4 regions of the Micromonospora carbonacea subsp. aurantiaca genome follow, and region 3 is predicted to be linked to each of the others. Evidence: riboswitches for the same ligand, from Rfam matches in the RefSeq annotation. Region 3 holds a riboswitch; each other region holds the start of a gene.
The links. Region 3 has a riboswitch for cobalamin ahead of HDA31_RS11020 (ribonucleoside-diphosphate reductase subunit alpha). Riboswitches for the same ligand answer to the same signal wherever they lie in the genome.
Positions count from the first base shown of each region.

Region 1: linked by a shared signal. The riboswitch ahead of bluB (5,6-dimethylbenzimidazole synthase) and the one ahead of HDA31_RS11020 (ribonucleoside-diphosphate reductase subunit alpha) in region 3 are both predicted to bind cobalamin.
Region 2: linked by a shared signal. The riboswitch ahead of cobN (cobaltochelatase subunit CobN) and the one ahead of HDA31_RS11020 (ribonucleoside-diphosphate reductase subunit alpha) in region 3 are both predicted to bind cobalamin.
Region 4: linked by a shared signal. The riboswitch ahead of metE (5-methyltetrahydropteroyltriglutamate--homocysteine S-methyltransferase) and the one ahead of HDA31_RS11020 (ribonucleoside-diphosphate reductase subunit alpha) in region 3 are both predicted to bind cobalamin.

Region 1 covers NZ_JACHMZ010000001.1:6,862,412-6,868,268, reverse strand. Annotated here, with positions in the region: gene HDA31_RS28800 (AraC family transcriptional regulator) at 1-466, shown strand, start outside; gene HDA31_RS28795 (helix-turn-helix domain-containing protein) at 597-1,574, shown strand; cobalamin riboswitch at 1,592-1,790, shown strand; gene bluB (5,6-dimethylbenzimidazole synthase) at 1,827-2,471, shown strand; gene HDA31_RS28785 (hypothetical protein) at 2,545-2,886, shown strand; gene HDA31_RS28780 (Rieske (2Fe-2S) protein) at 2,982-3,833, shown strand; gene HDA31_RS28775 (LysM peptidoglycan-binding domain-containing protein) at 4,072-5,271, opposite strand; gene HDA31_RS28770 (hypothetical protein) at 5,288-5,659, opposite strand; gene HDA31_RS28765 (TadE/TadG family type IV pilus assembly protein) at 5,800-5,857, opposite strand, start outside.
Region 2 covers NZ_JACHMZ010000001.1:3,574,520-3,580,376, reverse strand. Annotated here, with positions in the region: gene cpt (chloramphenicol phosphotransferase CPT) at 1-274, opposite strand, end outside; cobalamin riboswitch at 534-663, shown strand; gene cobN (cobaltochelatase subunit CobN) at 952-4,671, shown strand; gene HDA31_RS15320 (VWA domain-containing protein) at 4,668-5,857, shown strand, end outside.
Region 3 covers NZ_JACHMZ010000001.1:2,538,681-2,544,537, forward strand. Annotated here, with positions in the region: gene HDA31_RS11000 (glycoside hydrolase family 2 TIM barrel-domain containing protein) at 1-251, shown strand, start outside; gene HDA31_RS11005 (sigma-70 family RNA polymerase sigma factor) at 351-875, opposite strand; gene HDA31_RS11010 (SDR family oxidoreductase) at 1,025-1,786, opposite strand; gene HDA31_RS11015 (ester cyclase) at 1,933-2,337, opposite strand; cobalamin riboswitch at 2,580-2,790, shown strand; gene HDA31_RS11020 (ribonucleoside-diphosphate reductase subunit alpha) at 2,928-5,303, shown strand; gene HDA31_RS11025 (ribonucleotide-diphosphate reductase subunit beta) at 5,300-5,857, shown strand, end outside.
Region 4 covers NZ_JACHMZ010000001.1:6,318,762-6,324,618, reverse strand. Annotated here, with positions in the region: gene HDA31_RS31860 (acyl-CoA dehydrogenase family protein) at 1-117, shown strand, start outside; gene HDA31_RS26315 (hypothetical protein) at 375-641, opposite strand; cobalamin riboswitch at 757-970, shown strand; gene metE (5-methyltetrahydropteroyltriglutamate--homocysteine S-methyltransferase) at 1,085-3,334, shown strand; gene HDA31_RS26305 (prenyltransferase/squalene oxidase repeat-containing protein) at 3,695-4,738, shown strand; gene HDA31_RS26300 (SCO2322-related protein) at 4,790-5,269, shown strand; gene HDA31_RS26295 (cell wall anchor protein) at 5,612-5,857, shown strand, end outside.

The sequences.
Region 1 (5,857 bases), 4.3 Mb from region 3:
GGTGGCGCTGCCGGTTGCCGCGTTCGGGGCGAACGCCCTGGTGCAGGCGGAGGCGACGGGCCTGCTGGTGGCCGTCGCGCTGGCCACGTTCCCCAACACGACGATGACCGAAGCGCCGACGCGCGGCGCAGGGGCCGTCGCGCCGGCCGCGGTCCGTCGCGCGGTCGCCTACATCGAGCAGCACGCGAACCAGGCCCTGACCGTGACCGACGTGGCGGTCGCGGCCGGGCTGGGCGCGCGGGCGCTCCAGCAGGCATTCCGGAAATACCTCGACACCACACCGACGGGCTACCTGCGGCGGGTGCGCCTGGAGCGGGTACACAGCGACCTCCAGGCCGCCGAGCCCGGCGCGGGGCTCACCGTGGCCGCCGTCGCCGCGCGGTGGGGCTTCGTCCACCTCGGCCGGTTCGCCACCGAGTACCGCCGGGCCTACGGGCAGCCGCCCAGCCGGACCCTGCGGGGCTGACGGACGGCGCGGACCCTGGCCCGTCGGCCGCGCCGGTCGCCGGGCGGGGGAGGAACCGCCCCGGCGTGCCGTTGCGCGGCCCGCGCGCGCCGAGTAGCTAGGCTCCCTCGTGACCGAGGGGTGTGAATCAATGACGTACGGTAGTCATGGCCCGCCGGTGCTCACCCGGTTCTCGACCAGCGATCCGGCCGAGGCGGCGCACGTCTTCGAGACCGCGTACGGCCGCAGCGTGCGGCTGGCCGCCGTGCCGACCGGGCTTCCGTTGCGACACGACCGGTGGAACGCCGGCGCGTTCTGCATCGACGACATCAGCATCTCCCTGGACCTGCGGGTGCAGGCGGAACCACTCGGGTACGTCCTGCTCGCCGCCCCCCGCCGGGGGTGCTTCGGGCACCGGTGCGACGGGGTCGACGAGCTGATCGGGCCCGGCGAGGTCGGCGTGCTCTACCAGCCCGACCTGCCCGGCTCCTCGTGGTCCAGCGACCTGGACGTGACCTCCGTCCTGCTGGACCTCTCGCTGTTCGACCAGGTCGCCCGCGTCGACCCGGACCGCCCGCTGACACCCCTGCGGTTCGCCAGCTTCCGGTCGGTCTGCGCCGATGCCCAGTGGCGGTGGCGGCAGACCGTCCGGTACGCGGAGTCCGTCATCGCCGCCGGTGGCGCGCCGGGCGCGTCGCCGCTCGTGCTCGGCGGCCTCGGCCGCCTGCTCGCCGCGGCGACGCTCGCCGCGTTCCCCAGCAACGCCGTCGTGGCGGACCGGCCGTGCGACCGGGCCGACGCCCACGCGGGGACCCTGCGCCGGGCGATCGCCTTCATCGAGTCCGCCGCCGGGACCGACATCGGTCTCGTCGACATCGCCCGCGCCGCCGCCACCACCCCCCGCGCGGTGCAGCTCGCGTTCCGCAGTCAGCTCGGCACGACCCCCCTGGCCTACCTGCGCCGGGTGCGGCTCGATCTGGCCCGTCGGGACCTGACCCGGGCCGTGCCCGGCGACGGCGTCTCGGTGGCCGCGGTCGCCGCCCGCTGGGGATTCGCCGACCCGCGCCGCTTCGCCGCCCGCTATCTCGCCACGTACGGGGAGCTGCCCGGCCGGACGCTGCGCCGCTGACGCGGGTTAGCATCGCCGGCGGCACGATCATGCGAGGTGCCCCGCCTGCGCGGGGAGAATCGGGAAGCCGGTGCGAATCCGGCACGGGCCCGCCGCGGTGACCGGGGAGCCACCGTCCACGCGCGAGGAGCGCAGCCACTGGCCGTGCGGCTGGGAAGGCGGACGGGCAGGCGTCGATCCGGGAGTCCGAAGACCGGCCTCGCGTCGACCGCCCACCCGTCGAGGTGGGCCGAGCGCAGCGGGAGCCTGCCTGTGGAACTCTACGACGCCATCCGCCGCCGCCGGGACGTCCGGGCCCAGTTCACCGGGGAGCCGGTGCCGGCCGACGCCCTGCACCGGATCCTCGTCGCCGCGCACGCCGCGCCCAGCGTCGGCTACTCGCAGCCGTGGGACTTCGTCCTGGTCCGGGATCCCGCCGTCCGCCGCCGGTTCCACCGGCACGTGCAGGTCGAGCGGGCCGCCTTCGCCGCCACCCTGGACGGCGCGGCGGCCGAACGGTTCGCGCGTATCAAGATCGACGGGGTGCTGGAGTCGACGTTGTCGGTCGTCGTCACCTACGACCCGCAGCGCGGCGGCCCGGCCGTGCTCGGTCGGCACGCCATCGCCGATGCCGGCCTCTACTCGGTCTGCCTGGCCATCCAGAACCTCTGGCTCGCCGCCACCGCCGAGGGGCTGGGCGTCGGGTGGGTCTCCTTCTACCGGGAGCCGTTCCTCGCCGAGCTGCTGGGCGTGCCGGCCGGCATCCGGCCGGTGGCCTGGCTCTGCGTCGGGCCGGTGACGCATCTGGAGGCCGTGCCCGACCTGGAGCGGCACGGGTGGCGGCGGGGCCGGCCCCTCGCCGAGGCGGTGCACCACGACCGCTGGGCGCGGCGGGCGGCTGACCGACCGAACAGCTAATTCAGGTACGTCTATGCGGCGGCTAGGCTGACGTCGCCCTGAGTCATCGCTTAGCTACGTCGGGAGGAGTTCCATGCGTACCACCGTCAAGGTCCTGGCCGCATCCGCCCTCGCCACCCTGGGTCTGGCCGCCGCCGCCACCCCGGCGCTCGCCGCCGCCCCGGCGCCCTTCTGCGAGTCCGGCGCGTCGCAGTTCTACTGCGACGCCAGCAGCACCGGCACGACGACGTGGACCGTCACCTGGTACTCCGGCAGCGTCGGCACCTTCACGACCGCCGGGTCGACCCTCTTCGCCACCTGCCCGGCCAGCAACCTCGGCCACCCCGTACGGGCCAGCTACAGCTACTTCGACGGCAGCGCCACCCAGTACAGCGGGACCACCCAGTTCATCTGCCGCAGCGGCCCCTGGCAGTAGCCGGGCCCCGTCCGGCGTACGCGTGGACCCGCGTACGCCGGACAGCCGCCGCGACTGCCCGGTTTGCGACCGCTTCTGCCGGGAAGTCGGACGGAATGCGGGCACTCTTGACGAAACTCGAACAGGCCTCGACGCTGGACCGGACCGGTGACCGGCTGCAACGCGCCGTCCAGGCCACCCTGCGCCCGCAGCGGGTCCGTGACCTGCTGCACGGCGTCTTCATCGGTCATCCGCTGCACCCGGCACTGGTGCAGGTGCCGGTCGGCTCCTGGATCAGCGCGGCCGTGCTCGACCTGATGCCCGGCCAGCGCCGGGCGGCCACCGCCCTGGTCGGGCTGGGCACCGTCAGCGCCCTCCCCGCGGCGATCGCCGGCCTCAACGACTGGGCGGCCCTCTCCCGGGAGCAGCGCCGCGTCGGACTGGTGCACGCCGCCGCCAACGCCGTCGGCCTGACCCTGTACGCGGGTTCGCTGGCGGCCCGGCTGCGCGGGCGGCACGGCACGGGGCGGGCGCTGGCGTACCTCGGGCTGGGCGCGGCGAGCGCGGGGGCGTACCTCGGCGGGCACCTCGCGTACAAGCAGGGGGCGCAGGTCAACCAGAGCATCTCCGAGCTGCACCGGATCGGCGAGGGCTGGCACCCGCTGGCGGACATGGCCAACCTGCCGCAACGGAAGCTGGTCACCCGCGAGGTCGACGACGTCTCGGTGATCCTCTACCGGCACGGCGACGAGGTCACGGTGATGCTGGAGCGCTGCCCGCACCAGAGCGGCCCGCTCGGCGAGGGCGACGTCACCGAGATCGACGGGCACGCCTGCGTCGTCTGCCCGTGGCACGGGAGCGCGTTCCGGCTCAACGGGGGCGAGGTCATGCACGGGCCGTCCGGTAACGACCAGCAGATCCTGCCGACCCGGGTGGTCGACGGGGTCCTGGAGGCCCGGCTGCCCTGAGCCCGGGTTCGGTGGCCCGCGCCGCGCCGCGCCTTGGGCCGCGCCGCGCCGGGCTCCGGGCCGCGCTGCGGGCCGCGCCGCGCCCGGCGGGACCGCCGCCATGTCGGCGACATGGCGGTTTCCCTCGCGCCGGATACCCCCATGTCGGCGACATGAAGTCGATCAAGGATCCCGCCTGGCTCCGCCCGGCTCGGTCCGCCCGGTCCGCGCCGGCCCGCCCGGTCCGCGCCGGCTGGGGTCAGTCCCGGCGGTGCCGTCCGGTGACGAGGGCCCGCGCGCTGTTGGTGGCCCGGACGACCGCCGGCCGGCGGCGCAGCCCGAGAACCGCCCCGATCTGCGCCCCGACGATGCTGGCGACGGCGAGCACCGCCGAGACGGCGAGCGGCCGGTTCACCTGGTCGCCCGCGCCCGCCCGGGACGCTCCGGCGGCCATCGCCGGCTGGGGGCCGGAGGGCGGCTGGGCGACCTGCTGGGTGCCGTGTGACGAGCCGTCCGACGACGAACCGGCGGGCGGCTGGGCGGTGGAGGGGCCGGGGGCGGGGCGGGTGGCCCGTGGCGAGGTGGGCGAGGGCGGGATGGGCGAGGGCTGCGCCGCACCCGGCGCGTCGGCGGCGGGCGGGGTGCCGGGGGCCGACGGCGGCCGGGGGGTGGCCGTACCGCCGGGGGTGGGCGTCGTGGGCCGGACCACCAGCTTCCCGGTGGCGTGCCGGCGGGCCCCGGCGTCGTGGACGCCGTCGGGCAGCGTGATCAGCTGCCCGGGGCGGATGCGGTCCGGGTCGCCCAGCCGGTTGAGCTTCGCCACGTCCCGGTAGCGGTCGAAGTCGTCGAGGTAGCGCTCGGCGACCTCGCCCAGGTAGTCGCCCTTCGCCACCCGGTACACCGCCGGCTCCGCCTCCTGCCGGAGCCCGGCCGCCGCGGCGGCCGGCGGCGTCGCGGCCCGCGCGTCGACCACCGGCAGCGCGGCGACCGGGCGGGCCGCCGGCGCCCCGGCGACGACGGCGGCGGGTGCGGCGGCGGGGTACGGGCCGGACAGCACGGTGGCCGCGCTGGCGGCGGCCGGGCTCGCCGCGATGATCAGGGCCACCGAACCGACCAACGCCGCTGCGGCGCGCTGCTGCCGGCTCATGCCGGGCAGCCGGGGCGCCGGCCGGCGCAGCGTCTGCGCGCCCAGCTCCACGAGCACGGAGAAGGCGAAGGTGATCCAGCCGAACCAGCCGACCAGGGCCAGCGCCCGCAGGAAGAGCTGGCCGTCGTCGCGGCTGGTCAGCGTGGTGCCGACCTCGGCGAGGGTGGGCAGGTGATCGGGCAGCGGGTTCCCGGCGAACGCGATCAGCGCCACCGGCCCCCCGACCAGCACGGCGATCAGCACGACCAGCGCGCCGAACCCGGTGAGTACCTGCCCGACCCGCCGTGCGGCGGAGCGACCCGGTGCGGCCATGGCGTGCCTTCCCTTCCTAGGGGCCCTCGGTGAGGGCGCGTGCGGTGGCCTCGCCGGAGACGGTGACGTCCGCGCCGAAGCCGAAGAAGCCGAGCAGGTAGCGGTCGTAGGTGACGGTGACCTGTACGCGGATGAGCTTCTCCCCGTCGACGACGGGGAACTCGACGCTGTGGTCGGTGGCGCCGGCCGCGGCGAGGTAACTCGTCACCGCCGCCCTGGCCGCCGCCTCGTCGATCTCCTTGCGGCCGCCCTGGATGGCCTTCGCCCGGTCGATGGACTGGCCGCCGGTGCGGGCCGCCTCGGCGGCCAGGTTGTCGGCCAGTTGCCGGGAGCGCAACTGCCCGGCGCCGTCGAAGGCCAGGCCGATGATCGCGAGGACGCCGATCATCGCCGCCGCCAGGAACAGGCTGACCCGGCCGTCGTCGCCGCGCCACCGACGCCCCGCCCCGGCGGCGCGGGTGGAGCCCGCACCCTCGCCCCGGTCTTCGGCTGGGGCGGGGTGCGCGGCCGCACCGGGGACGCGGGCGGTCACGACCGGCTCCGGTAGCGGTCCAGCGGGGAGGTGAAGCTGGCCGAGATCGTCCGG
Region 2 (5,857 bases), 1.0 Mb from region 3:
CCAGGATGATCCGCGCCCCGGCGTCCGCCATCGCGGCGATGCCGACCAGCCAGGCGTGCTGCACGGCGAGGAAGTCCCCGCCGACGTCGACCTCGCCGTGCGGGCCGAAGCTCAGCCCGGCGGGGCTGCCCAGCAGGGCCGGCGGCAGCCGGTCGATCAGGTCGTCCACGCCGAAACTGATCCACGGGTGCGGCAGGACGCGCTGGAGGCACCGGACGATCGCGGACTTGCCCGAGCTGGAGCCGCCGTTGAGCACGATGACCTGCGTCGCCACTGATCGGATTCCCTTCGGGCAAGTCCCGTCCCGCGCCGGCGGGCGATGATCGGAATCAGCCTAGCCAGCCCGGGGGCGGGCGGCGGGGAAATGCGCGCGGAACGGCCCGCATCCATCGGCGTACGACATTTGCTTTCGCCGCATCCGATTCCCGATGCAATTGTCAGGCATCGATGTCGTTAGGGGAGTGGGGTGGCCGGGAGTCCGGCGTTGACCGGCGGCGGTCGGGTGTGGCAGCATTCGCGGCCTGACGGCAGTGAAGGAAGCCGGTGCGATTCCGGCGCGGTCCCGCCACTGTCACCGGGGAGCGATCCCCCCTCGTGAGTCACGGCCGTGTGTCTGCGGTTGGAAGGCCGGGGGAGAGCGTCGATCCGGAAGCCAGGATACTTCGGCCGTCGGAGCGACCCCAGGGCGTGGACACCCGAGGAGGACCCGATGACGCACGGCGTCTCGCACATCGACGATCATCGTCGCCGCCTGCTGGCGCGCGGCAGCCTGCCCGCGCCCCGTCGCCGCACCTGAGCCCGAGCCCCGCGTACCGCGCCACGCTGCGCCCCCGGCGCCCCGGCCCGCGCCGGTGAGCCGGCCGCAGGCCCGCCGTACCCGCTGAACCCGCGCCCACGCCTGCCCGCAGGCGGCCTGCCCGCCGCCCCGTGCGTCACTCTCCGGAGCCCTCCGTGCGCATCCTGCTGCTGTCCACCGCCGACACCGACCTGCTCGCCGCCCGGGCCAGCGGCGTCGGCTACCGGCTGGCCAACCCCGCCCGGGTCGCCGCCGACGCCGTGCCGGCGCTGCTCGACGGCGTCGACCTCGCCGTCGTACGGCTGCTCGGGGGCCGGCAGGCGTGGCCGGACGGCCTCGCGGCCGTGCTCGGCTCCGGGGTGCCGACGGTCGTCCTCGGCGGCGAGGCGGTGCCCGACGCGGAGCTGATGGCCGCGTCCACCGTGGCCTCCGGGGTGGCCACCGGGGCCCTGGCGTACCTGGTCGAGGGCGGGCCGGGCAACCTCGCCGAGCTGGCCCGGTTCCTCTCCGACACGGTGCTGCTCACCGGCGCGGGCTTCGCCCCGCCCGCGCCCACCCCCGGGCACGGCGTCCACGGCGAGCGGCCCGTCAAGCCCGAGCGGCCGACGGTCGGGATCGTCTTCTACCGGGCGCACGCCCTCGCCGGGAACACCGCCTTCGTCGACGCCCTCGCCGACGCCGTCGACGCCGCCGGGGCGAACCCCCTGCCGGTCTTCTGCGGCTCGCTGCGCGGGCTGGCCCCCGGCGACGGGCCGCTGGAGCTGTTCGCCCGCTGCGACGCCCTCGTCGTCACCGTGCTGGCCGCGGGCGGGACGGTGGCCGCCGACGCCTCCGCCGGGGGCGACGACGCCTGGGACGTCGGCGCGCTCGCCGCCCTCGACGTGCCGATCGTGCAGGCGCTCTGCCTCACCAGCACCCGCGACCAGTGGGCCGGCAGCGACGCCGGGCTGTCCCCGCTGGACGCCGCCATGCAGGTGGCCATCCCCGAGTTCGACGGCCGGATCGTCACCGTGCCGTTCTCGTTCAAGCGGATCGACGCCGACGGGCTGTCGGTCTACGAGCCCGACCCCGAGCGGGCCGCCCGGGTCGCCGGGATCGCCGCGCGCCAGGCCCGGCTGCGGCACGTGCCGCACGCCGACAAGCGGCTGGCGATCGTGCTCAGCTCCTACCCGACGAAGCACTCCCGGGTCGGCAACGCCGTCGGCCTGGACACCCCCGCCTCGGCGGTGCGGCTGCTCGCCGCGCTCGCCGACGCCGGCTACCACCTCGGCGACCGGCCGGTGCCCGACGACGGGGACGCGCTCATCCACGCCCTGATCGCCGCCGGCGGCCACGACGTGGAGTGGCTCACCCCCGAGCAGCTCGCCGCCGCCGACGCCCGGGTGCCGCAGGCAAGCTACCGGCGCTGGTTCGACGCGCTCCCGGCCGGGCTGCGCGGGCGGATCCGCGAGCACTGGGGCGAGCCCCCCGGCGAGCTGTACGTCGACGACGGGCACGTGGTGCTCGCCGGCCTGCGGCTGGGCAACGTGCTGCTGGCGATCCAGCCGCCGCGCGGCTTCGGCGAGAACCCGATCGCCATCTACCACGACCCCGACCTGCCGCCCAGCCACCACTACCTCGCCGCGTACCGCTGGCTGGCCGCGCCCGAGGCGGACGGCGGGTTCGGCGCGGACGCCGTGGTGCACCTCGGCAAGCACGGGACCCTGGAGTGGCTGCCCGGCAAGGGCCTCGGCCTGGCCGCCGACTGCGCCCCCGACGCCGTCCTCGGCGACCTGCCGCTGGTGTACCCGTTCATCGTCAACGACCCCGGCGAGGGCACCCAGGCCAAGCGCCGCGCCCACGCCGTCGTCGTCGACCACCTCGTGCCGCCGATGGCCCGCGCCGAGACGTACGGCGACCTGGCGAAACTCGAACAGCTCCTCGACGAGTACGCCACCGTGCAGGCCCTCGACCCGGCGAAGGTCCCGACGGTGCGGGCGCAGATCTGGGACCTGGTGCGCGCCGCCGAGCTGCACCACGACCTGCACACCGCCGACATGCCCGCCGCCGACGACTTCGACGACTTCGTGCTGCACCTCGACGGGTACCTGTGCGAGGTCAAGGACGTGCAGATCCGCGACGGCCTGCACGTCCTCGGCGGCGCGCCCACCGGCGAGGCGCGGGTCAACCTGGTCCTCGCCGTGCTGCGCGCCCCCCAGGTGTGGGGCGGGGTGCGCGCCCTGCCCGGCCTGCGCCAGGCGCTCGCCGCCGCGTACGGCCTCGACGAGGCCGCCCTGCTCGCCGAGCCGGGACGGCGCATCGCCGTGCCGAAGGAGCTGACCGACGTGGCCGACGGCCCCGCCGGCACCGCCGCCGACGCCGTCGACCTGATCGAGGGGCTGGCCCGCCGCCTCGTCGCCAACCTGGAGGCCACCGGCTGGGCCGCCGACGCCGACGCGAACACCAGCACCGGCACCGGTATCGACGCCGACGCCAGCGCCGACCGGGTCGACGCCGTCGTCGCGGAGGTCACCGGCCGGGCGATCCCCGACGCCGCCGACGTGCTGCGCTTCGCCGCCCGCGAGGTGGTGCCCCGGCTGGCGCGCACCACCGACGAGGTCGGCCGGGTGCTCGGCGCGCTCGACGGCCGGTTCGTGCCGCCCGGCCCGTCCGGCTCGCCCACCCGGGGCCTGGTCAACGTGCTGCCCACCGGCCGCAACTTCTACTCCGTCGACCCGAAGGCGATCCCCAGCCGCAACGCCTGGGACGTCGGCGTGGCCCTCGCGGACTCGCTGCTGGCCCGCCACCTCGCCGACACCGGCGCCTACCCCCGCTCGGTGGGGCTCACCGTCTGGGGCACCAGCGCCATGCGCACCCAGGGCGACGACGTCGCCGAGGTGCTCGCCCTGCTCGGCTGCCGCCCCACCTGGGACGACCGGTCCCGCCGGGTCACCGGCGTCGAGGTGGTGCCGCTCGCCGAGCTGGGCCGGCCCCGCGTCGACGTCACCGTCCGCATCTCGGGGTTCTTCCGCGACGCGTTCCCGCACGTCGTCGCGCTGATCGACGACGCGGTGCGCCGGGTCGCCGCCCTCGACGAGCCGGCGCGGGACAACTACGTCGCCGCGCACGTCGCCGCCGACCTCGCCGAGCACGGCGACGAGCGCCGGGCCACCGCCCGCGTCTTCGGCTCCAAACCGGGGGCGTACGGGGCGGGGCTGCTGCCGCTGATCGACGCCCGCAACTGGCGCAGCGACGCGGACCTCGCCGAGGTGTACGCCGTCTGGGGAGGCTACGCGTACGGCCCCGGCCTGGACGGGCGGGAGGCCCGCGCCGACATGGAACGCTCCTTCGCCCGCATCGCCGTGGCGGTGAAGAACCAGGACACCCGCGAGCACGACATCGTCGACTCCGACGACTACTTCCAGTACCACGGCGGGATGGTGGCGATGGTGCGCCACCTCACCGGCGTCGCCCCCGCCGCGTACGTGGGGGACTCGGCGATGCCGCACGACGTGCGCACCCGCACCCTCGGCGAGGAGACCCGGCGGGTGTTCCGGGCCCGGGTGGTGAACCCGAAGTGGATCGCCGCGATGCGCCGGCACGGCTACAAGGGCGCGTTCGAGCTGGCCGCCACCGTGGACTACCTGTTCGGCTACGACGCCACCGCCGGCGTCGTCGACGACTGGATGTACGAGCGCCTCGCCGCCGAGTACGTCTTCGACGACACCACCCGGGCGTTCCTGGAGCAGTCCAACCCGTGGGCGCTGCGCGGCATCACCGAGCGGCTGCTGGAGGCCGCCGAGCGGGGGATGTGGGCCGCCCCGCAGCCGGCCACCCTCGACCGGCTCCGCGAGACGTACCTGGCCAGCGAGGGCGACCTGGAGGACCGGCAATGAGCGCGTTTCCCTTCTCCGCCGTGCTCGGCATGGCCGACATGCGCCTCGCGCTGCTGCTCAACGCCGTCTGCCCGGCCATCGGCGGGGTCCTCGTGCGGGGCGAGAAGGGCACCGCGAAGTCCACCGCCGTGCGGGCCCTGGCCGCCCTGCTGCCGCCCGTCGACCAGGTCGCCGGCTGCCGGTTCGCCTGCGACCCGGCGACGCCGGACCCGTCCTGCCCCGACGGCCCGCACCCGGGCCCGCCCGACGGCCCGCACCCCGCCGGCGCGGCGGGTCCGGGCCGCGCCGCCGCGCCCGTCGAGCGTCGCCCGGCCCGCCTGGTCGAGCTGCCCGTCGGCGCCGCCGAGGACCGGGTGGTCGGCTCGCTGGACCTGGAGCGGGCCCTCGCCGAGGGGGTACGCGCCTTCGAGCCCGGCCTGCTCGCCGCCGCCCACCGGGGCGTGCTCTACGTCGACGAGGTCAACCTGCTGCACGACCACCTCGTCGACCTGCTCCTCGACGCCGCCGCGATGGGCCGCAACCACGTCGAGCGGGAGGGCGTGTCGGTCAGCCACGCGTCCCGGTTCCTGCTGGTGGGCACGATGAACCCAGAGGAGGGGGAGCTGCGCCCGCAGCTGCTGGACCGGTTCGGGCTGACCGTGGAGGTGGCCGCCAGCCGCGATCCGGCCGTGCGGGTGGAGGTGGTGCGCCGCCGGCTGGCCGCCGACGCCGACCCGGCCGGGTTCGCCGCCCGCTGGGCCGCCGCCGACGCCCAGGTGGCCCGGCGGGTCGCCGCCGCCCGGGACCGGCTCGGCCGGGTGCGGCTGCCCGACGCCGCGCTGCGCCAGATCGCCGAGGTGTGCGCCGCGTTCGACGTGGACGGGATGCGCGCCGACATCGTCACCGCCCGCGCCGCGATGGCGCACGCCGCCTGGCAGGACCGGACGGTGGTGACCGCCGAGGACGTGCGGGTCGCCGCCCGGCTTGCCCTGCCGCACCGCCGCCGCCGTGACCCGTTCGACGCCCCGGGGCTGGACGAGGACCGTCTCGACGAGGCGCTGCGGCGGGCCGCCGACGACCACCCCGACGACGACCCGCCCGCCCCCGACGGCGACGGCGACGGCCCGGACGGTGGTGGTCCCGGGGGCGGCCCGCATGGCGGCGGTGGCCCCGGGGGCGGTGGCGGTCCCGACGGGAGTGGCCCGGA
Region 3 (5,857 bases):
TCCAGGTGTACGGCAACAAGTGCCTGGACGCCTACGGCCAGGGGAGCAGCAACGGCACCACGGTCGTGATCTGGGACTGCAACGGCGGCAGCAACCAGCAGTGGAACGTCAACGCCGACGGCACCATCACCGGGGTCGCGTCGGGGCTCTGCCTGGATGCCAGCGGCGCCGCCACCGCCAACGGCACGAAGATCGTCCTGTGGTCGTGCAACGGCGGCGCGAACCAGCGGTGGAGCCTGAAGACCTCCTAGCCGCCCGCCACCCGGATCCGGGCCGGCCCGCGCACCCTGCGGGCCGGCCCGTCGTCCGTGCCCCCGCCGCGGGGCACGGCCGGCGCCGACCGTGCCCGGTCAGCCTTCCGCCACCGCGGCGCGGAGGGCGCGGAGCGCGTAGTAGACGCGGGAGCGCACGGTGCCGACCGGGACATCGAGGTCGGCGGCGACCTCGTGGGCCGTCCGGTCACGGAAGTAGACCTCGTGCAGCACGCGGCGGTGGTCTGCGCTGAGCCGGCCGACCGCTTCCCGCAACGCCTGGTTCGCGATCGCGGTGTCGGCGGTGTCGTCGCCGGTCGCGCCGAACTCCTGGTCCGTCTGCGTGGCCACCTCGACCGGGCGGGCCTGCCGTCGCCGGGCCTCGTCGATGACGAGCCGCCGGGCCACGGTGAACAGCCAGCGTCGGCTTCGGCCGTCGCTGTCGGGCGGCAGCGAATCGAGGTGACGCCACGCCCGCAGCAGGGTCTCCTGGATGACGTCCTCGGCGGTCTGCCGGTGGCTGTTGGTCAGGCCGTGGACGAACCGGGTCAGTGGCGTGCCGTGTGCGGCGAGCAGCTCACGGATGCGGGTGTCGGTGTCGTTGTCGTTGGCCAGGCAGGTCACAGGGCGGTCCAATCACTCGGGCGGCACGGCTGCCGGGAATGACGTTAGGAACGCCGGCTGACGTGTTTGTGACGATGTGGCGCGGCGGTCCGGCCCCGCGCGCGCGGGGCCGGACCGCCGGACCGCGCCGCACGGCGCGGTCCGGTCGATCACCTCGCCTGGTCGAGCCAGAGGGCGTCGGGGCCGGCGGGGAAGCGCAGCTGGCCGGTGGTGTCGTGGACGGCCCGCCACACCGTCTCGGCGACGTCGCTCTCCCGGGTGAACAGGTCCTGGTTGACGAAGCCGCCGAGGGTCCTCTTCGCGAAGGGCTCGTAGGGCGCCGGGACCAGTCCCTCCAGCGAGGCGGTGAGGTCGATGTTGTTCGTCGCCCCGGCGGCGAAGTTCGTCGTCAGGCAGGCCCCCGGCTCGACGGTCCTGGCCCGCACGCCGAACTCCGCGAGCTCCAGGGCGAGGGACGCGGTGAACCCCTCGATGGCCATCTTGCTGGCCTTGTAGACGGCCGAGAGCGCCATGTGGCCGAGCACCACGCTGGAGGTCACGTTGACCACCACCCCGGACCCGCGCTCGCGGAACTGCGGCAGCACCGCCTGGGTGGTCGCCATCACCCCGAAGGTGTTGGTCTCGAAGATCTCCCGGACCCGGGCCATGGGGGTGCCCTCGAAGACGCCGATCAGCCCGACGCCGGCGTTGTTGACCAGGGCGTCGACGGGCCCCGCCGCGGCGAACGCGGCGGTGATCGTGTCGGGCCTGGTCACGTCGAGCTCCAGGACGCGGAGCCGGTCCGACTCGGGCAGGACGTCCGCGCGCGGCGTCCGCATGGTGGCGATGACGTTCCACCCCTGCGCGAGGAAGTGCCGGGCGGTCTCCCGCCCGTATCCGGAGGAGGCACCGGTGATGAGGATCGTCTGCATGGCGTGAATGCTCCTGTCGCCCGTTCGGATGGTTGCCGCACCAATGCTGTGCGGTGGCCGGGGGAGTCACATCTGTCATTCGACTTCCCGATCCGGCCGCCGCCGGGGCGGGCGACTCAGGCGTCGCCCCGGCGGCTGGGGCCCGGCTACGACGGGAGGGCGCCGATCTGCTGCATGATGGTCAGCCGGTCGGGCGACACCCAGAACTCCGCGATCTTGCCGGCCTCGACGCGCATGACGCCGATGCCGACCGCCGAGACCCGCCGCCCGCTGGCGGGCACGCCCATGAGCTCCCCGTCGTGGGTGCCCTCGTACCGGCAGCGCAGCGCCACGAGGTCCCCGTCGGCGATCAGCTCGACGAGGGGGTGGCGCAGGTCGGGCATGCCGGCGAAGAACGCGTCACCGAACTCCTTCACCCCCTGCCGGTCCATCGACGGCAGCCCGGCCGGGTGGAACCGGTAGTCGTCGGTGCACAGGTGCAGCGGGGTCGTCCGGCCGCGGTCGAGCTCCTGGAAGTAGTCGCGGACGATCCGCTTGTTCTCCTCGGACATGGGTGGTCCTCTCGGTCGAGGGGTCGGGATGGTGACGAGCCGGGGCGGGCCCCGCCGCGACGGCTCGCCGGTCAGTCTCGTGTGGCCGGCGGCGCGCGGCGTCTGTCATCCGACTGCATCTCGCCCTGCCGGCCGCCCGCGGTTCCGGCGTTCCGCTCACCCGTCGCGGTGGTGGGGTCACGCTGCGCGGCGACTCGCCCGACACATCATCTGGTGTTGCCATCTTCGCCTTGCGCCCATATATGGTGTCACCCGTAGCTGGTTCGGCCGCCGCTCCACGGTGGTCGAGGCAAGAGGGAACCCGGTGCGAATCCGGGGCTGCCCCGCAGCGGTGAGTGGGAACGACCGCCGTCAACGAAGCACTGGGCCCGGCCGGGCCTGGGAAGCGACGGCCAGTAGGCACCGAGCACGACGCCCGCGAGTCCGAAGACCTGCCAGCGTGCCGCACGCGTCGCGTGCGGCGGTCGAAGGCCGCGTGGGACGGCCGACGCCATCAGCCGGGCAGCGGCGGCGAAGCGCGCCGTCGCGGGTGCCCGGCGGCGTCCTCCCGCGCGCCCTCGACCTCGGGGACGGGCTTGAGGAGGGCGAACATGGGCGCGACGCGGGAGCTGGCGGGGCCGGGGCAACGCCGGCACGTCATGCAGGTCCGGAAGCGGGACGGCGACACCGAGCCGGTGGACGTCAACAAGATCGTCGAGGCGGTGCAGCGCTGGGTCGCCGACCTGGACGAGGTCGATCCGTTGCGGGTGGCGACGAGGACGATCAGCGGCCTGTACGACGGGGCGACCACCGCCGAGCTGGACAAGCTGTCGATCCAGACGGCGGCGGAGCTGATCGGCGAGGAGCCGCAGTACTCGAAGCTGGCGGCGCGGCTGCTGGCCGCGTACGTGGCCGAGGAGGTCCGCGGGCAGCAGGTGGACAGCTTCAGCCAGTCCATCCGGTACGCCCACGGCCTCGGCCTGATCGGCGACGACACGGCCGCGTTCGTGGCCGCCCACGCCCGCGAGCTGGACGACGCCGTCGACCCGGCCGGTGACCTGCGGTTCGAGTACTTCGGCCTGCGCACCGTCGCCGACCGCTACCTGCTGCGGCACCCGCAGACCCGGCTGGTGGTGGAGACGCCGCAGTACTGGCTGCTGCGGGTGGCCTGCGGGCTGTCGCAGACGCCGGGGGAGGCGGTCGACTTCTACCGGCTGATGTCCAGCCTGGCGTACCTGCCCAGCTCGCCGACGCTGTTCAACTCCGGCACCCGGCACACCCAGATGTCGTCGTGCTTCCTGGTCGACTCGCCGCGCGACGAACTCGACTCGATCTACGAGCGCTACCACCAGGTCGCGAAGCTGTCGAAGTTCTCCGGCGGTATCGGCATCTCCTGGTCGCGGGTGCGGGGCCGCGGCGCGCTGATCCGGGGCACCAACGGCAGGTCGAACGGGATCGTGCCGTTCCTCAAGACCCTCGACGCCGGGGTGGCGGCGGTCAACCAGGGCGGCCGGCGCAAGGGCGCTGCCTGCGTCTACCTGGAGCCGTGGCACCCGGACGTCGAGGAGTTCCTGGAGCTGCGGGACAACACCGGCGAGGAGTCCCGGCGCACCCACAACCTGAACCTGGCCAACTGGATCCCGGACGAGTTCATGCGCCGGGTCGAGGCCGACGGCGACTGGTCGCTGATCGACCCGTCCGACGCCCCCGAGCTGCCCGACCTCTACGGCGAGGCGTTCGACTCCGCGTACCGGGCGGCGGAGAAGAAGGCCGTCCGCACCGTCCGGGCCCGCGACCTGTACGGGCGGATGATGCGCACGCTCGCGCAGACCGGCAACGGGTGGATGACGTTCAAGGACGCGTCCAACCGGCTGTCCAACCAGACCGGCGAGCCGGGCAACGTGATCCACCTGTCGAACCTGTGCACCGAGATCCTGGAGGTCAACGACGACGCCGAGACGGCCGTGTGCAACCTCGGCTCGGTCAACCTGGGCGCGCACGTCGGGGCCGACGGCGTCGACTGGGACCGGCTGCGCGCGACGGTCCGCACGGCGGTGGTGTTCCTCGACCGGGTCATCGACATCAACTACTACCCGGCGGCGCAGGCGGCGGCGTCGAACCCGCGCTGGCGGCCGGTCGGGCTCGGGCTGATGGGCTGGCAGGACGCGCTGTTCACCCTGCGCCTGCCGTTCGACTCGCCCGAGGCCCGCGAGCTGTCGACCCGGGTGCAGGAGGAGATCCTGCTGACCGCCCTGGAGACCTCCGCCGGGCTCGCCGAACGGTTCGGACCGCACCCGGCGTACGACCGGACCCGGGCCGCCCGCGGCGAGCTGCACCCGGACCTGTGGGGCGCGGAGGTCACCCAGACGGCGCGGTGGGCCGCGCTGCGCGCGCGGATCGCCGCGCACGGCCTGCGCAACTCGCTGCTGGTCGCGATCGCGCCGACCGCCACCATCGCCTCGATCGCCGGCTGCTACGAGTGCATCGAGCCGCAGGTGTCCAACCTGTTCAAACGCGAGACCATGTCCGGCGAGTTCCTCCAGGTCAACACGTACCTGGTCCGTGAGCTGAAGGAGCGCGGGCTGTGGACCCCGGCGGTCCGCGAGCGGATCAAGCGCGACGAGGGCTCGGTGCAGGGCGTCACCGAGCTGCCCGAGGCGGTGCGGAGCCTGTTCCGCACGGCGTGGGAGCTGCCGCAACGCGCGCTGATCGACCTGGCCGCCGCCCGCGCCCCGTACATCGACCAGTCGCAGTCGCTCAACCTGTTCCTGAGCGCGCCGACCATCGGCAAGCTCTCCTCGATGTACCTGTACGCCTGGAAGGCCGGGCTCAAGACCACCTACTACCTGCGGTCGCGTCCCGCGACCCGGATCCAGCAGGCCACCGTCGCGGTCGCCCCGGCCACCGGGCCGGTCGTCGCGGTGAGCGCCGACGAGGCGCTGGCCTGCTCCCTGGAGAACCCCGAGAGCTGCGAGGCGTGCCAGTGACCACCGTTTCCGAACCCCACCCTGCCGCCGGCGAGCGGCACCTGCTGCTCGACCCCGGGATGGACCTGACCCTGCGGCCGATGCGCTACCCCCGGTTCTTCGACCGGTTCAAGGACGCGATCAGGAACACCTGGACCGTCGAGGAGGTCGACCTGCACTCCGACCTCGCCGACCTCGCCCGGCTCTCCCCGGCGGAGCAGCACCTGGTGTCCCGGCTGGTCGCGTTCTTCGCCACCGGCGACACCATCGTCGCCAACAACCTCGTGCTCAACCTCTACCAGCACGTCAACTCCCCGGAGGGCCGGCTCTACCTGTCCCGGCAGCTGTTCGAGGAGGCGGTGCACGTCCAGTTCTACCTGAACCTGCTGGACACCTACGTGCCCGACGAGCGGGAACGGTTCGCCGCGTTCGCGGCGGTGGAGAACATCCCGTCGATCGCCCGCAAGGCCGAGTTCTGCTACAAGTGGATCAACTCGATCCACGCGCTGCGGGAGCTGCGGACGCGGGACGACCGGCGGGCGTTCCTGCTCAACCTCATCTGCTTCGCCGCCTGC
Region 4 (5,857 bases), 3.8 Mb from region 3:
TCCGCCGCGAAGGTCGTGTCCAGCCGACTGGCCACGGATGCGACGAGCCGGATCTTCGAGTTCACCGGCGCGCGTGCGACGGCCCGCGCCACCGGGGCTCGACCGGTTCTGGCGTGACGCCCGCACGCTCACCCTGCACGATCCCGTCGCATACAAGGCCCGGGAACTCGGCGACCACCTTCTCACGGGGCGGTATCCACGCATGACGGCACACAGCTGACCGACCCCCGGCATCCGGCGGTGGTCCGACAGAGAAGACCGCGGTGAGGAGCCTGTCGACGCGGGTTGTTCAGATCCGGTCACCGGTGTGGTCCGCGTGGGCACTCGAGGCCGGGGAGTCGACCACGACCGCGAGCGGCTGAGGGGTGACTCCGTCACGCCTCTCGACCCCTGACAGCTGGCCGGGCCGTATCCGAGCCGGCCAGTACCCGGGTGAGACGTTCACACATGCTGTCGGTGGAGTCGCCTTCGGCGACGATCGCCTCGATCCGCGCCAGCCGGGCCCGGGCTTGACGCACCTCGTGCTCCAGCCGGGTGGCGCGGGCAGCGGTTGCGCCTACCTGCCGTCGACAGGCGTCGAGGCGTTCGAAGTCCTCCGGGCGAATCGCCACCCATTCGCTGCCGTCCACGAGCACGGCCACCCTGTCGATCCTATTGCCCATTCGTCACCTTCTCGTCGGACGGATCGAGGCTGCTGCCGCGATGTCTCTTTGTCTCGAAGGGGGACGCGCCAACGCCGATCGCTTCTGGACACCTAGGATAGACAGCAGTGCTGGTTCGCTGTGACGTTCGAGCGTCGCGGCGTCGTAAGAGGGAACCCGGTGCGAGACCGGGACTGCCCCGCAGCGGTGAGTGGGAACGACCGCCGTCATCAAGCACTGGACCGCGAGGTCTGGGAAGCGACGGCCAGTAGGCGACCGGACAGGTCATGCCCACGAGTCCGAAGACCTGCCCGCACCGCGTACGCCGGCCGGTGTGCGCCGCTGACGGTCTCTCGGGAAGGCCGGGGCGGAAGCCGGTGCGCCCCTGCGCCTCTTCCCTCCCGCCCTCGCGCGAGTCCTCGGACGCTTCGAGGGAAGGACCCATGAGCACCACATTCGGTCAGAGCACCGTGCTCGGTTATCCACGTATCGGTGGTAACCGTGAACTGAAGAAGGCCGTGGAGGCCTACTGGGCGGGCCGCATCGACGCCGCGGAGTTGGAGAGCACCTCGGTCGCGCTGCGCGCCGGGGTCTGGCGGACGCTGCGCGATGCCCGCCTGGACGCGATCCCGTCGAACACGTTCTCCTACTACGATCACGTCCTCGACACGGCGGTGGCCGTCGGCGCGGTCCCACGACGCTTCGCCCGACTCGGCCTGTCAGGGCTCGACACCTACTTCGCCATGGCCCGCGGCGTCGACGCCGAGCCGGCGCTGGAGCTGACGAAGTGGTTCGACACGAACTATCACTACCTGGTCCCGGAGATCGGATCCGACACCGTCTTCGCCGCGAACCCCGACAAGGCGTTGCGTGAGTACGGAGAAGCCCGCGCGCTGGGTATCGAGAGCCGACCGGTTCTGGTCGGGCCCGCCACGTTCCTGCTGCTGGCCAAGACCTCCACGCCAGGTGCGAAGGCGTTCGATCGGATGGCCGAACTCGTCGACGTGTACGCCGACATCCTTCGTGCCCTCGCCGCCGCCGGTGTCACGTGGGTTCAGCTGGACGAACCCGCCTACGTGGCCGACCGCACCACGGCCGAGATCGAGGCGCTACACGATGCGTACACGCGGTTGTGCTCCGTGCGGCAGCGGCCGAGGATCTTCGTCGCCACCTACTTCGGGGAACTCGGTGACGCGCTGCCCGCGCTGCTGGACACGCCGGTCGAGGCGCTCGGCCTGGACCTCGTTGCCGGGCCCGGCAACCTGCGACGTCTCGCCGGAGCCGGCCCACTGCACGGCAAGACGATCGTCGCCGGGCTCGTCGACGGTCGCAACGTCTGGCGCACCGACCTGCGGGCGGCGATAACGACCGGTGCCGCGGTCACCGGGCTCGCCGACCACGTCGCCGTGTCCACCTCCTGCTCCCTGCTGCACACGCCGGTGGACCTCGCCGCCGAGACCGCGCTCGATCCGCAGCTGCGACGGCGGTTGGCCTTCGCCCGGCAGAAGGTCGACGAGGTCGTCCTGCTCGGCCGCGCCCTGCGCGACGGCACGACGCCGCTGCCCGAACCGCTACCACCCGCCCCGAAAGCATGGCGCGACGACACCGTGCGGGGCAGGCTCGCCGCGCTGCGCCCCGGTGACAGGCAACGGGGCGACCACCGGCGGCGGGCGTCGGCCCAGCAGGCCCGGTTGCACCTGCCGCCGCTGCCCACCACGACCATCGGCTCGTTCCCGCAGACCGCCGAGCTGCGGGCGGCCCGCGCCGCACATAGGTCCGGCCGGCTCGACGACTCCGGCTACGTCCAGCGGATGCGCGCCGAGGTCGAGCATGTCATCCGGCTCCAGGAGCGGCTGGGCCTCGACGTGCTCGTGCACGGCGAGCCGGAACGCAACGACATGGTCCAGTACTTCGGCGAGCAACTGACCGGTTTCGCCACCACCGAGCACGGCTGGGTGCAGTCGTACGGCTCCCGCTGCGTCCGTCCGCCGGTCATCTACGGCGACGTGGCCCGCAGGGCTCCCATGACGGTCGCGTGGTCGTCCTACGCGCAGTCGCTGACCGGCCGGCCGGTCAAGGGCATGCTCACCGGGCCGGTGACGATCCTCGCCTGGTCGTTCGTGCGCGACGACCAGCCGATCGACGTCACCGCCGACCAGGTCGCCCTCGCCCTGCGTGACGAGTGCCGCGACCTTCAGGCGGCCGGCATCCGGGTGATCCAGGTCGACGAGCCGGCGCTGCGCGAAACCCTGCCCCTGCGCGCGGCGGACCAGGATGCCTACCTGGACTGGGCGGTAGGCGCGTTCCGCCTGGCAACCAGCGGCGTCGCCGACGACACGCAGATCCACACCCACCTGTGCTACTCCGAGTTCGGTGAGATCATCGCCGCCATCGACGCCCTCGACGCCGACGTCACCAGCATCGAGGCGTCCCGCTCGAAGATGGAGGTCCTCGGCGACCTCGCCGCGGCCGGCTATCGCCGGGGAATCGGGCCAGGCGTGTGGGACATCCACTCGCCCCGGGTGCCGCCACGTGAGGAGATCGTCGAGGCGCTTCGCCGGGCCGTGGCGGTGGTGCCGGCCGAGCGGCTGTGGGTGAACCCCGACTGCGGCCTGAAGACCCGCGGCTACCCCGAGGTCGAGGCGTCCCTCGCGCACCTCGTCGCCGCCGCCGTCGAGCTGCGCGGCAGGTGACCGCGTGCCGGGCGGGACGCCGACACCGTCCCGCCCGGCACGGCCGAACGACCGTGTCATCCCGTCGCGGCGGTCACCGTGCGTCGATGTCAGGCGACTCATTGACACGTGCCGCCCCGCCCGGCCAGACTGACCCGACAACTTCATCAGCGCGTCCGTGTGGGGGAAGTCCGGTCGAAGTCCGGCGCTGGCCCGCAACGGTAGGCCATCGGAGTGCGCTCCGATGACGAGCCCGAATACCCGACGTACGCGCGATTCCGCTCCCCACCCGTCGTGGCCCACGGGTCGGAGTCCCGGTCGACCCCGCGCCGTGGTGGTCGTTCGGGTTCTGACGACCGCCGGGCCGGAAAGGCGCTTCCGATGGTCGTTCGCCTGAGCCGGCACCGCCTGCTCGCCCTGTTCTGCGGTGTGCTCGCCGCACTCACCCTCACCACGCCCGCGCTCGCCGCGCCCGCACCCGCTGGCACGACGCGGGCGGAGGCTGCCGCCGGGTGGCTGGCCAGGCAACTGGTCGACGGGGAACGCTTCGAGGTGGTCTACGACGGGGTTGCCTACCCGGACCAGGGGCTCACCCTCGACGCGGTGTTCGCCTTCGCCGCTGCCGGCGTCGCCGACGACTCCGGCACACGGGCGCTGGCGTGGGTCACCCGGCCGGATGTCCGCGACGCGTACGTGGGCGACGGCGCGACCGAGGCGTACGTCGGCGCCACCGCCAAACTCGCCCTCGCCGTCGCGGTGCGCGGCGGTGACCCGACGGATGTGGGCGGGGTGGACCTGGTCGCCCGCCTGCGCTCGCTCCAGTCGCCGACCGGCCGGTTCACCGACCGGTCGGCGTTCGGCGACTACAGCAACGCCTTCAGTCAGTCCTTCGCGATCCTCGCTCTGGACCGGACCGCACAGGGCGTGCCGGCGGCGGCCGCGTCCTGGCTGGCCGGCACCCGCTGCGCCGACGGTGGCTACCCGCTGCTGCCCGCCCAGCCGGTCTGCACCTCCGACGTGGACGCCACCGCGCTCGCGGTGCAGGCGTTGCGGGCGGCCGGCCGCGGGGCCGACGCCGCCCCGGGGCTGCGCTGGCTGCTCTCGCTGCAGGGCACGAACGGCGGGTTCGCCAACGCGGCGGGAACACCGAACGCGAACAGCACCGGGCTCGCCGCGCAGGCGCTGCGCGACGGTCACCGGCCGCTGGCCTGGGCGCGGGCCCGTACGTTCCTCGCCGGACTCCAGGTCGACTGCGCCGGCGCGCCAGCCGACCGGGGGGCGGTCGACTTCGACGGCGGCGCCTTCGACCCGGCCACCGCCGCCCGCGCCACCGCGCAGGCCGTCCTCGGTCTGACCGGCGCTGGGTACGCCCACCTGTCCGCCGCTGGCGCGACGACCGGCGCACCGACGCCCGACTGCCCGTGAGCCGTCCCGTCGCTCGCCTGATTCTCATTCGTCTGCTCTCGGGGAGGACCCATGTCTCGAATCGTCATTCGTAGGCGGCTTGCCGGACTGTTGGCCGCCGCCGTCGCCGCCGTCGCGCTGACCGCCGTCGAGCCTGCGCCGCAGGCCGCGCACGCCGCCGCGTGTACCGGCACGTCGGGGGTCACCGTGGTGGTCGACTTCGCCGCCCTCGGCGGCGGGGTCCAGGTGGCCTGTGCCCTCGGCGACCCGGCGACTGGGCTGGCCGCCCTCCAGGGCGCGGGCTTCACCGTGACCGGAACCTCGCGCTGGGGACTGGCGTTCGTGTGCCGGATCAACGGCAAGCCCACCGCCGCGACCGAGCCGTGCGTCAACACTCCACCCGTCACCGCGTACTGGTCGTACTGGCACGCGCCGAGCGGCGGCGCCTGGTCCTACAGCACGTCCGGCGCGACCAGCTACAACCCCGCGCCGGGCAGCGTCGAGGGCTGGTCCTTCGGCGCGGGCGCCCCACCGAGCATCGCCGCTCCCTGACCCGTCGACCGACGTGCCGGGTGCCGGCCACCGCTCTGGCGTCACTCGACGCGCGGGCGGTACCGTGTCGGCACCCGGTTCACGCCGGGCACACAACTGCATACGTCCCGTGTGGGGGAAAGCCGGTTGAAGCCGGCGCTGACCCGCAACCGTGAGCGGAGCATCGACTCCGCGAGCCGGAATGCCTCGTCCGGGACGAGCGGCTTCCACTGTCGAGGTCTACAGGGTGAAGTCCGGGCCGCCGAGGTCCGTCCATCCCGCTCAGAGCGTCACGCGAGCGGGGTGCCGTCTCCTCGGGCGCGTTCCGGCACCTTCACCGACCGCTCTGCGAAAGGCACCTCCATGCCCCTGTCCCGGCACCGGCGGATCGGCACCGGTCTCGTCGCCAGCACGGCGGCGACCCTCGCCGCGATCGCCGCCCTGCCCCTGACCGTGGTGGCGGCACCCGCACCGGCCGACGCCGCCGCGGCACGCGAGGCCGCGTCCTGGTTGGCCGGTGAGGTCACCGACGGGGCGCTTCCCGGGCCGTTCGGCGGCCCGGACTGGGGCCTGACCATCGACGCGGTCATCGCCTTGTCCGCGACCGGG